4 regions of the Escherichia sp. B1147 genome follow, and region 1 is predicted to be linked to each of the others. Evidence: predicted binding sites of a transcription regulator. Region 1 holds the regulator's gene; each other region holds the start of a gene.

The links. The regulator CRP, encoded in region 1, controls carbon source genes, mostly activating them, when cyclic AMP is high. The targets are predictions, from matches to a motif close to ATGTGANNNNNNTCACAT.
Region 2: serC (3-phosphoserine/phosphohydroxythreonine transaminase) is a predicted target of CRP. The motif match lies at 1,617-1,634, and genes of this name have one in related genera.
Region 3: aaeR (HTH-type transcriptional activator AaeR) is a predicted target of CRP. The motif match lies at 1,686-1,703, and genes of this name have one in related genera.
Region 4: A9180_RS17260 (acetyl-CoA C-acetyltransferase) is a predicted target of CRP. The motif match lies at 1,747-1,764, and genes of this name have one in related genera.

The regions. Positions count from the first base shown of each region.
Region 1 is NZ_LFHY01000008.1:13,742-16,892, reverse strand. Features, by position in the region: gene A9180_RS07430 (YccS/YhfK family putative transporter) at 1-1,215, opposite strand, end outside; gene crp (cAMP-activated global transcriptional regulator CRP) at 1,266-1,898, opposite strand; gene A9180_RS07415 (OsmC family protein) at 2,200-2,604, shown strand; gene A9180_RS07410 (phosphoribulokinase) at 2,659-3,151, opposite strand, start outside.
Region 2 is NZ_LFHY01000011.1:30,188-33,338, reverse strand. Features, by position in the region: gene aroA (3-phosphoshikimate 1-carboxyvinyltransferase) at 1-322, opposite strand, end outside; gene serC (3-phosphoserine/phosphohydroxythreonine transaminase) at 393-1,481, opposite strand; gene A9180_RS09625 (DUF421 domain-containing protein) at 1,680-2,372, opposite strand; gene ycaO (30S ribosomal protein S12 methylthiotransferase accessory factor YcaO) at 2,502-3,151, shown strand, end outside.
Region 3 is NZ_LFHY01000015.1:33,349-36,499, reverse strand. Features, by position in the region: gene aaeB (p-hydroxybenzoic acid efflux pump subunit AaeB) at 1-389, opposite strand, end outside; gene aaeA (p-hydroxybenzoic acid efflux pump subunit AaeA) at 395-1,327, opposite strand; gene aaeX (p-hydroxybenzoic acid efflux pump operon protein AaeX) at 1,335-1,538, opposite strand; gene aaeR (HTH-type transcriptional activator AaeR) at 1,721-2,650, shown strand; gene tldD (metalloprotease TldD) at 2,724-3,151, opposite strand, start outside.
Region 4 is NZ_LFHY01000015.1:478,728-481,878, reverse strand. Features, by position in the region: gene kduI (5-dehydro-4-deoxy-D-glucuronate isomerase) at 1-209, opposite strand, end outside; gene A9180_RS17260 (acetyl-CoA C-acetyltransferase) at 488-1,675, opposite strand; gene A9180_RS17255 (amino acid permease) at 1,930-3,151, shown strand, end outside.

The sequences.
Region 1 (3,151 bases):
GCCGTAACCATTCTGTGTCACCAGCAACACCGTCATCAGGATCCAATACGACTTCGGCAGATGCAGCGCGGTCCCCATCAAACTGGCAACGCTTAACATCACGCTCAGTCGTCCGGCATTACGTAGTGCTGGCGATTTCAGGGAAAGATAACTTTTTAGCGCCGGAAGTAACGGCATTCGTCGCTGTTTATCCGCCAGCAGATCGCGGGCATAAAGCGGTTTCTGGGTACGCAGCACTCGAGCGATGCGGCTGAAGTGCCAGTAGCAGAATTGCCCCACAGGGTTATCCGGATGCTGGCGGGCGATTTTCTCCAGTGCGCCAATTTGCTTTTCCATCGTAAAACGCGTCGGCAGGCGATGGTAAAGAATGTCATCAGCCAGCACGCGCAGGCGAGCGGCGACGGTTTGCGCATTCCAGCGGATAACTTCTTCTGCATGGCTACGCTCGACCAGCTTTTGCACCTCTTCAGGTTGATGCAAACTGACCGAAATATGTTCCTGTAAATCCAGTGCTTCCTGAAAAATGCGCAACATCCGCTTGTAATCGGTATTATTTTGCGCGGAAAGCATGTGCATTTGCTGATAGCACTGGGTAATCAAATCGACCGCTTTTTGCTGGCGTACCAGCAGTGGCGGGAGTGCTTTTTCAGGATCGGTATGCTGAGTGAGCAGACTGTATTTGATTTCACAGTAATCAGCCAGTTCACGGTAGAGCAGACTAAGTGACTCGCGTAGGGGCTGTTCGCGCCAGAGCCAGAACCAGAACCAGTTAAACAGTCCGTACCAGAGCGTGCCTAACGCGTAGATGAGCAACGGTTCCCAGACCGGCATATATCCCGCCAGACTGAGTGTAAAAATGGCGGCGAGTAACGATGCGGGAAGCAATTTTGCGTGCAATGGCCCAAGCTCGGCAGTGACGCCAAGTACCAGCGTTAACCCGGTCAGCAAAAAGGGCAGGGGGATATCTTTTTCCAACAGCAGCTGTGTCAGTAAGCTACAGGTAGCAAACAGCGACGCGCCAATAATCAGGCGTTTGAAAAAACGTTTATGGGGGGTATCAAGCCCCGCAATGTTGCAACAGGCAGGGACGAGTGAAAACAGCAGGCCGAGTCTTAATTCGCCAAACAACAGACCAACGGCCACGGGCAAACATAGCACCAGAGTTTGTCGTAGTGCATAGTTGATATCAGGATGATAAATCAGTCTGCGCCACATCGGTTTAAACAAAATGGCGCGCTACCAGGTAACGCGCCACTCCGACGGGATTAACGAGTGCCGTAAACGACGATGGTTTTACCGTGTGCGGAGATCAGGTTCTGATCTTCCAGCATCTTCAGAATGCGCCCTACGGTTTCACGAGAACAGCCGACAATTTGACCAATTTCCTGACGGGTAATTTTAATTTGCATACCGTCCGGGTGAGTCATTGCATCGGGTTGTTTCGCCAGATTCAGCAGCGTCTGCGCGATGCGACCTGTAACGTCGAGGAACGCAAGGTTTCCGACTTTCTCTGAAGTGACTTGCAGACGACGCGCCATTTGCGCGGAGAGACGCATCAGAATATCCGGGTTCACCTGAATTAATTGACGAAATTTTTTGTAGGAAATTTCAGCTACTTCACAGGCGGTTTTTGCACGTACCCATGCGCTACGTTCCTGGCCTTCTTCAAACAGGCCCAATTCGCCAATAAAATCACCCTGATTCAGATAGGAGAGGATCATTTCTTTACCCTCCTCGTCTTTGATCAGCACTGCCACAGAGCCTTTAACGATGTAGTACAGCGTTTCCGCTTTTTCACCCTGGTGAATAAGCGTGCTCTTGGATGGGTACTTATGAATGTGGCAATGAGACAAGAACCATTCGAGAGTCGGGTCTGTTTGCGGTTTGCCAAGCACCATGCGCGGTTATCCTCTGTTATAAGCTTTCTCCAGAGCCAGAAAACGCCGCTGTCTCTGGATTGCCGAAATGTGCTTCCCGCTACCTGGGAAGGGGCTATCAACTGAACTGCACGGTAATGTGACGTCCTTTACATACATGCAGTACATCAATGTATTACTGTAGCATCCCGACTGTTTTAGCATAGCTTTCGCTTTGTGTCTCCTGGTGTCTCGCTTCAGCATGACCCAGGTCGCCTTCCGTTGCGCGATTTGGTCAGTACGCGTACTCTGTCAGGAAAACTGACGCAATGGAGTTTCGATTATGCAAGCGCGTGTAAAGTGGGTTGAAGGGTTAACTTTTCTGGGCGAATCCGCCTCTGGTCACCAGATTTTAATGGATGGTAACTCTGGCGATAAAGCGCCAAGCCCGATGGAAATGGTGCTGATGGCGGCGGGTGGCTGTAGCGCCATTGATGTGGTTTCTATCCTGCAGAAGGGGCGTCAGGATGTGGTCGATTGTGAAGTAAAACTGACCTCTGAACGCCGCGAAGAGGCACCGCGCCTGTTTACCCATATCAATTTGCATTTTATCGTCACCGGTCGCGACTTGAAGGATGCAGCGGTTGCGCGTGCGGTGGATCTCTCTGCTGAGAAATATTGTTCAGTGGCGCTGATGCTGGAAAAAGCGGTGAATATTACCCACTCTTATGAAGTGGTTGCTGCGTGATTTAACTACCCCGTTGTGATGCCGGATAGTATTTTATCCGGCTTATTGGTGAAGTTACTCGATTTTCTTCCCTTCCATCAGTCGTTGCACCAGCGGCAGCATAATTAACTCCATTGCCAGACCCATTTTGCCTCCCGGCACCACTAATGTATTGATGTGGGAAATGAACGAACCTTGCAACATCGCCAGCAGCCAGGGGAAATCGATCCCCTCCAGATTACGAAAATGAATCACCACAAAGCTTTCATCCAGCGATGGAATGCCTTTTGCGGCGAAGGGGTTTGAAGTGTCGACGGTGGGGACGCGCTGGAAGTTAAGATGGGTGCGGGAAAACTGCGGCGTGATGTAGTTGATATAGTCTTCCATTGAACGTACAACCGAGTCCATCACCGCTTCTCGTGAGTGTCCGCGCTCGCCGGTGTCACGGATAAGCTTTTGAATCCACTCCAGGTTAACGATAGGCACTACGCCTACCAGTAAATCCACATGCTGCGCGACGTTATGTTGTGGTGTGACCACGCCGCCGTGCAAACCTTCATAAAACAGC
Region 2 (3,151 bases), on a different contig from region 1:
GACAAAGTGCCGCCGCCAGCGGACGCATTGCCGTTCCGGCGTTACCAAGAAACAACTCCAGCGCGCTTTCTACGTGTAATGGGCCGCCGTTACCAATGATTTCGCAACGCGTACGATCGGCTGAAAGCGTATAGCTCACCCCTAACGCCTGCAGTGCATTCAGCATGTGGCGCACGTCATCGCTATCCAGCAGATTGGTTAATACTGTTTTGCCGTGCGCTAATGCCGCCAGCAATAAAGCGCGGTTAGAAACGCTCTTGGAACCGGGCAGATTAATAGTGCCATCGACACGGGCGATGGGTTGTAACGTCAGGGATTCCATGAACTCAACTCTCTACAACAGAAATAAAAACCCCACAGTCTGGCTGTGGGGATTACGCAAAATGTCGGCATTAGCCGTGACGACGTTCGAACTCAACCATGAAGTCTGTCAGTGCTTTAACGCCTTCCAGCGGCATGGCGTTATAAATAGAAGCGCGCATTCCGCCGACCACACGGTGACCTTTCAGCGCATGTAAGCCCGCAGCAAAAGACTCTTCAAGGAACAATTTATCAAGCGCGCTGTCGGCCAACTGGAACGGTACGTTCATCCGCGAACGGTTAGCTTTCGCTACATCATTCCGGTAGAAATCACTGTTATCAATCACCCCATACAGCAGTTCTGCTTTTTGCTGATTGATGTTGTCCATTGCAGCCACACCGCCGTTCGCTTTCAGCCATTTGAAGACCAAGCCAGATAAGTACCAGGCAAACGTTGGCGGTGTGTTAAACATGGAGTCGTTATCGTTGAGGATGGAGTAATCCAGAATCGATGGGCAGGCGATATTCGCTTTACCCAGCAAGTCTTCGCGAACAATAACAATCGTCAAGCCTGCCGGGCCGATATTTTTCTGAGCGCCAGCGTAAATCACACCATAACGGCTGACATCAATTGGACGGGAAAGAATCGTTGAAGAGAAGTCGGCAGCGACCACCACTTCTTTACCGAAGTCTGGTGTTTCATCGATAGCGATACCATCGATGGTTTCATTCGGGCAGTAATGCATATAAGCAGCATTATCAGAGAGTTGCCATTCACTCATTGGCTTAACAGCGCGAAGACCATCAACGGTCACTTTCGCATCAAACACATTTGGTGTGCAGTATTTTTTCGCTTCTTTGATAGCGCTTGCTGCCCAGTAACCCGCATCAACATAATCTGCGGTGGTTTTATCACCGAGAATATTTAGCGGTACAGCCGCAAATTGGCCGCGACCGCCGCCGTGGCAGAACAATACTTTGTAGTTGGAGGGGACGTTAAGAAGATCGCGCAAATCCTTCTCGGCTTCCTCTGCAACCTGAATGAACTCTTTGCCACGGTGGCTCACTTCCATCACCGACGTACCAAGACCGTTCCAGTCGCGAAGTTCCTGTTGAGCCTGTTTAAGCACCTCTGCCGGTAGCATTGCCGGACCAGAACTAAAATTGAAGATTTGAGCCATTTCCCCTCACCACGTTGCGTTGCTATTAACCCGCGGTCAATCGATTGCGACCACAGGTAATACATTATTCCTGTGGCTATCGGTTTTATCATTCAGTGACTCGCATCGCAATGAGTAAAACCGTTGAGGGCAAAAATGTGGCTTACATCACACAAAAGAATCTCTCGGATTATTAGCAAAAAACCGATGTTTTCGCTGTCAGGTCACCCGTTTTGCCCGACTTGCCTTAGTCCATTCTGGATTTGCACAGCGCGGACATAATTGTTTTTCTCCTGCGTTCATATGAATGATTTCACTGCAACGAATGCAGGCATAGTCCGCCGGCTCCGGCACCACTTTATAACGCTGAGTACAATCACTGGGTAAAATCAGTAAGCCCGGCTTCACCTTGTCATTTTCAAAGAAATAGACGCTGATTTGGCCATTGGTTTCGAGAATAGCCAAACGTACCTGCCCCAGTTGTTCCACGCCACGCAACCGTAGTTCCATAAAGAACTCAAATTCCGTCATGTTGGAGTTATTGAGTTTCGACCAGGCCAACTCGCCATCTTCAATAATGACAACAGGTTTACCTTCCAGCAAATCTACCAGTTTTTCACTGTGCGCCATCAACCACATCACCAGGCGGTATAACAACGCCAGGGTAATAAATACGATAAGCACCGGGACCATCGGCACATCGTCATAAAACGCCACATCCCCTGCCGCCGACCCCAGCGTCAGAATGATTAATACCTCAAATAGTGACATTTGTCGCACACCGCGTCTCCCTGTCATTTTGAGGAACAAAAAGACCAACACAAAGGTATAGAGACTGCGTAGGGCAACTTCGCCAAGGAAATCAAAAGGCACTTTATCGAATGCCATACGGTGGAGATCGAACGCCTTCATTTTTATACTCTTATCGTAGTTTATCCGCTAAAAGCATAGCTAACAGTTCATCGGCGTGGCGGCGGTGATAGCGCCTTTGAGATAAAACCCGTATTATTGCGCGCTTTCCGTACGACTAAAGTGATTTTCATGACGCAAACATTTATCCCCGGCAAAGATGCCGCTCTGGAAGACTCCATCGCTCGCTTCCAGCAAAAACTCTCCGACCTCGGTTTTCAGATTGAAGAGGCCTCATGGCTGAACCCAGTACCTAACGTCTGGTCGGTAAATATTCGCGACAAAGAGTGCGCCCTGTGTTTTACCAACGGTAAAGGCGCAACAAAAAAAGCAGCGCTGGCTTCTGCACTCGGTGAATATTTCGAGCGTCTCTCTACCAACTACTTTTTTGCTGACTTCTGGCTGGGCGAAACCATCGCCAACGGTCCGTTCGTGCATTATCCCAACGAAAAATGGTTCCCGCTGACCGAAAATGACGACGTGCCTGAAGGCCTGCTCGATGACCGTCTGCGCGCGTTTTACGATCCGGAAAATGAACTGACCGGCAGCATGCTAATTGATCTGCAATCAGGTAATGAAGATCGCGGAATTTGCGGCCTGCCTTTTACTCGCCAGTCCGACAATCAGACCGTTTATATTCCGATGAATATCATTGGTAACCTGTACGTCTCCAACGGTATGTCCGCAGGTAATACCCGCAACGAAGCGCGTGTTCAGGGATTGTCTGAAGTTTTCGAACGCTACGTGAAAAACCGCATTATTGCTGAAAGCATCAGCCTGCC
Region 3 (3,151 bases), on a different contig from region 1:
ATCAGCGCAGTATAACCGGCAAGCCCCCACGCATAGGAGTTCTCTACACGTACCAGCGAGGAGATCCAGGTACAAAAACCAGCCCAGATACAGCACACCAGAATCATCAACAATGGCGCACGGATCATCGCAATAATGATCACCAGTCCGGCAATACAGCCTATAAATGTGCCGATGATGCGCAAAAAGCCGCGATAGCGGATGGCACCAGAGTACGGTTCGCCACCGGCGGCAAAGGCCGGACCAGCGGCAACAATCGCCGCAGTCAGTACAGCCCAGCGTGGTGTTTCAAGCTGAAAATGAAAGCCAACAAACAGCGCCAGCACAATGGCGGTCGCCAGTTTTACCGCGAAGCGAATATGTTGGTTAGCAATGGAGAAAATACCCATCGTGATTAACCAAACTCACGCAGGCGATGGGCCATTTTACGGAAGAATGAATCCTGGCTTTCGTCGCGATCTTGTTTGCCAGTGACGACCACGGTGGCGGTAGTCCCCGCAGGCCAGATATTGTCTTGCTGGTTGTCGAGGCGAATACGTACCGGCACACGTTGCGCCAGGCGCACCCATTCAAGGTTGGAATCGATGGTCGCCATACCTTTATCATCACGCGTGCTGCTGGCGTTTGTTACCCCAGCGGCGATGCTATCGACAGTCCCTTTCAGAACGGTGTTGCTGCCAAGCGGCGTGATTTCTGCGCGATACCCGGAACGTACTCCTTCCAGCTTAGTTTCTTCCATATAGGCCAGCACATAGAAGGAGTTCTGTTTCACCAGCGCGACAGCCGTTGAACCACGCGTAATAAATTCACCGGTATAGACGTTGAGATTGGTCACCCAGCCATCCGCTGGCGCGCGGATCACTGTACGTTCAAGATCCAGTTTTGCCAGATCGCGGGTTGCCTGAGCTTTCGCTAACTGATGCAAAACCGTTTGCAGCACGTTATTGGCCTGGTCAATCTCTTCACGTGACATCGCCTGTATGCCGAGACGGTTGCGACGTCCAGCCTCCTGGCGTTTTTCCTGTGCCAGCACCTGATAATAGGCAACATCGGCTTCCGCTTCTTCGAGGGCCTTTTGATAGCGCGGCTGGTCGATGGTGAACAGTACCTGTCCTTTTTTCACCAGCTGATTATCATGAACATTCACCTGGGTAATGAGTCCAGAAACGTCAGGCGCGATCGCGACGACGTCGGCGCTAAAGCGTGCGTCACGCGTCCACGGGGATTCAGTGTAATAGACCCAGGCATTAAAAATTGCGATGAAGGCCAGAATGACTAATACGACCGTGATGGCCGTACGGGAGAATTTTCTTATAAGTGTTTTCACTTCAACCTCAAACGAACAGTCGCGATATCAAATAAAACAAACAGCAATAGAGCGCGGTGTTGAACAGCGCCGGATGCCAGACAAAATCGTAGATACCTGTTGGCACAAGGACCCGGCGCACCAGCCAGAAAATCGCCAGTGATAAAAGCAATTCGAAAAATATCGGTGGGAAGGACAGCCCAAACACCACGATAACGGGAAACAGACTCATGTTGACCTTGGTTGTATAGAGAGAGCAGGTGTTGTTATTTTCAGCATCTGTCGCCGCAGAGAAGGGCATGGAAAGCCGGGCGAGAGCAACATTGCTGTAGATTGATATTTAATATATTAGCGTAACTGTTATGCTGTTATCTATATTATGTGATCTAAATCACTTTTAAGTCAGAGTGAATAATGGAACGACTAAAACGCATGTCGGTTTTCGCCAAAGTGGTTGAATTTGGTTCGTTTACCGCCGCCGCCAGACAGCTTCAAATGAGCGTTTCATCCATCAGTCAGACGGTGTCAAAACTGGAAGATGAGTTGCAGGTAAAGCTGTTAAACCGCAGCACACGCAGCATTGGCCTGACCGAAGCCGGTAGAATTTACTACCAGGGCTGTCGTCGGATGCTCCATGAAGTGCGGGATGTTCATGAGCAGTTGTACGCCTTCAATAACACGCCTATCGGGACGCTGCGCATTGGCTGTTCTTCAACTATGGCTCAAAATGTTCTCGCCGGGCTGACGGCAAAAATGTTGAAAGAGTACCCAGGTTTAAGCGTCAATCTGGTTACCGGAATTCCAGCACCCGACCTGATTGCCGACGGTCTGGATGTGGTGATCCGCGTCGGGGCGTTGCAGGATTCCAGCCTGTTTTCCCGCCGTCTGGGGGCGATGCCGATGGTGGTGTGCGCTGCTAAAAGCTATCTCACTCAGTATGGCGTACCGGAAAAACCCGCCGACTTAAGTAGTCATTCGTGGCTGGAATACAGCGTGCGTCCGGACAATGAATTTGAACTGATCGCGCCAGAAGGGATCTCGACTCGCCTTATCCCGCAGGGACGGTTTGTTACTAACGATCCGATGACGCTGGTGCGCTGGTTAACGGCAGGCGCCGGGATCGCGTATGTGCCGCTGATGTGGGTGATCAATGAGATCAATCGTGGGGAGCTGGAAATCCTGCTGCCGCGTTATCAGTCGGATCCACGCCCGGTTTATGCCTTGTATACCGAAAAAGATAAGCTGCCACTGAAGGTGCAGGTCGTGATCAACTCACTGACGGATTATTTTGTCGAGGTCAGCAAGTTGTTTCAGGAGATGCACGGGCGCGGGAAAGAGCATTAATTCATGTGCGTAGGCCGGTAAGCACCGCATCCGGCAACCAATGCCTGATGCAACGCTTATCGGCCTGGATAGATTACGCGGTACCGCCAACGGTCAGGTTATCAACTTTCAGCGTCGGCTGACCCACGCCAACTGGCAAACTCTGCCCTTCTTTACCGCAAACACCCACGCCGTTATCCAGTTTCAGATCGTTGCCCACCATCGAAATCTGCTGCATGGTTTCGATACCGGAACCAATCAACGTTGCACCTTTCACCGGCTTCGTTACTTTACCGTTTTCAATCAGATACGCTTCTGAGGTGGAGAAGACAAATTTGCCGGAGGTGATATCCACCTGTCCGCCGCCGAAGTTCGGCGCATAGATGCCATACTCAACGGATTCAATGATTTCCTGCGGCGTCGATTTACCCGGCAACATATAGGTGTTGGTCATACGCGGCATGGGCAGGTGAGCGTAGGATTCACGACGACCATTACCAGTCGGCGTCATCCCCATTAAGC
Region 4 (3,151 bases), on a different contig from region 1:
CTCACGCCCAGTTGTTTTCCAACTTCCCCACCAACGGAAACCGTTTTTGCTACCGGCATAATGCCGCCAACAATAATGCGGTCAATGTGGCTGTAAACCATCGTGTACTCATCCGCAACGAATACCTTTTCAACCAAAAATTCATTACGCAGCCCCTGGGTATCCAGCGTTTTTGCATGCGCACTGTGGATGCTCTGTCTTACGTCCACATCAACCTCCGATAATCATTGAACTGTAAAATCACAACGATTGTGAAACATCGTTTCGTTTTATTCTTTAAAGGATGATATGCCTGCACAGTGTGCTTTTCAATCAAAAATAAAACATTGTTTCATTTTTTGATAAGGGATTGAGAAAAGTGTCGCGTCGATCACGAATAGGTCAGGTGAAGGAAAAATTCAGAGTCTATAGGGTATGTGCGCAGACGTGCCAACCATCATCATGAAATGGCTTGATGGCGGCAGATGTTTAACGAATAGAAAGGAATTTAGATCTGGTCGTCACGTTCAATAGTTAACGCCACGCCCTGACCGCCACCAATACAAAGTGTAGCCAGTCCTTTACGCGCATTGCGTTTTACCATTTCATGGACCAAAGAAACCAGAATGCGGCAACCGGATGCGCCAATCGGGTGACCCAACGCAATTGCGCCACCGTTAACATTGACCCGACGTTCATCCCATTCGAGCATTTTGCCAACGGAAAGCGCCTGTGCGGCAAACGCTTCATTAGCCTCAATAAGATCGACATCAGAAAGCTGCCAGCCCACACGCTCAAGGCAACGGCGAGTCGCATATACCGGCGCAATCCCCATCAGTGCAGGATCGACACCAACACTGGCAAAGGCGCGAATACGTGCCAGCACGGGTAAATTCAATGCTCGCGCTTTGGCTTCGCTCATCATCATTACCGCAGCAGCACCATCATTAATCGATGAAGCATTACCCGCAGTAACCGAACCGTGGCTATCAAATGACGGATTTAAGCTAGCCAGCCCTTCTGCGCTGGCATCCGTACGCGGCTGCTCATCGGTATCAACAATCAGTAGCTGCCCATTGTTTTGCGTTCTTACCGGGACAATCTCATCTTTGAATCGTCCAGCGTCAATGGCCGCCCGCGCTTTTTGTTGTGAACTAAGTGCATAGGCATCTTGTAATTGACGACTGATACCATATTCACGCGCCAGATTTTCGGCAGTGACACCAATATGGTAATCATTGAACGCATCCCATAAGCCATCATGCACCAGACTATCAACCAGTTGGCTATCGCCAAGCTGTGCTCCGGTACGGCTATCAGTCAATACATGCGGTGCGCGACTCATGTTTTCCTGACCACCGGCGATAACAATATCAGCCTCGCCACATTGGATCGCTTGTGTGGCAAGATGCAGTGCTTTTAGCCCGGAACCACAAACATCATTAATTGTAATTGCCGAAACGCTGTTGGGTAGACCACCTTTAATGGCCGATTGCCGTGCTGGATTCTGCCCTGCCCCTGCGGTCAGAACCTGCCCCAGAATCACTTCATCTACCGCTGGTGCAGCAACGCCAGTGCGTTCTAATAACGCTTTCACGACCAGGCTACCAAGTTCCACGGCAGAATGGCCAGCCAACGCTCCACGAAAGCAGCCGATAGGTGTTCGTAACGCACCGACAATCACTACGTCTTTCATCACAACCTCGCACAGATTAACAGCGCAATAGTAAATGATTGTTAATGAAAATTATTTTAAATGTTTAAAAATAGTGATTTTTATCACAAAGGAAATTCACCGGAATGAGGGATGGATACCCAGCTGGCACGCAAGGTTTGCATCGACTAACACATGAATCCATGAGGAGATATGGCGTTAATCTCCCATATCTGACCTGGTTTATGGTAAATTGCCCTCCATTTTTCTTAATTTGTAGATGATACGTTCAAATAATGTCTAAAATTTGGTCAAAAGAAGAAACTCTCTGGAGCTTCGCACTTTACGGCACAGCCGTTGGCGCAGGCACGCTCTTTCTCCCTATTCAGCTAGGTTCAGCGGGAGCGGTAGTCCTGTTTATTACAGCACTGGTCGCATGGCCTTTAACATATTGGCCACATAAGGCCCTGTGCCAGTTCATCCTTTCGTCAAAAACATCCGCAGGTGAAGGGATTACTGGCGCAGTAACTCATTACTATGGCAAAAAGATCGGCAATCTGATTACCACTCTTTACTTCATTGCTTTTTTTGTCGTCGTGTTGATATATGCAGTGGCAATCACCAATTCGCTGACAGAACAGCTGGCAAAGCATATGGTCATCGACCTGCGCATTCGTATGCTGGTGAGTCTGGGGGTTGTGTTAATTCTGAATCTCATTTTTCTGATGGGGCGCCATGCCACAATTCGGGTAATGGGATTTTTGGTGTTTCCACTGATTGCCTATTTCTTATTTCTTTCTTTCTACCTCGTTGGTAGTTGGCAACCAGCTCTATTAACTACCCAGGTAGAGTTCAATCAGAATACCCTTCACCAGATATGGATATCGATTCCCGTGATGGTTTTCGCCTTTAGCCATACGCCCATTATTTCTACGTTTGCTATTGATAGACGTGAAAAATATGGCGAACACGCTATGGATAAATGCAAAAAAATTATGAAAGTCGCTTATCTCATCATCTGCGTGAGCGTACTGTTCTTCGTCTTTAGCTGCCTGTTATCAATACCACCGTCTTATATTGAAACAGCTAAAGAAGAGGGAGTTACTATTTTATCGGCACTTTCTATGCTGCCAAATGCCCCTGCATGGCTGTCGATTTCTGGAATTATTGTCGCGGTTGTAGCAATGTCTAAATCGTTTTTAGGTACCTACTTTGGTGTTATTGAAGGTGCAACAGAATTAGTCAAAACAACGCTACAGCAGGCAGGGGTTAAAAAAAGCCGTGCATTTAACCGCGCGCTGTCAATTATGTTAGTATCACTGATTACTTTCATCGTTTGCTGCATCAACCCTAATGCAATTTCGATGATTTACGCGATCAGTGGTCCACTTATTGCCATGATTCTTTTTATCATGCCAACGTTGTCAACATATCTCATCCCGGCACTTAAGCCCTGGCGTTCCATCGGAAATCTAATTACGTTGATCGTCGGTATCCTGTGCGTATCGGTAATGTTCT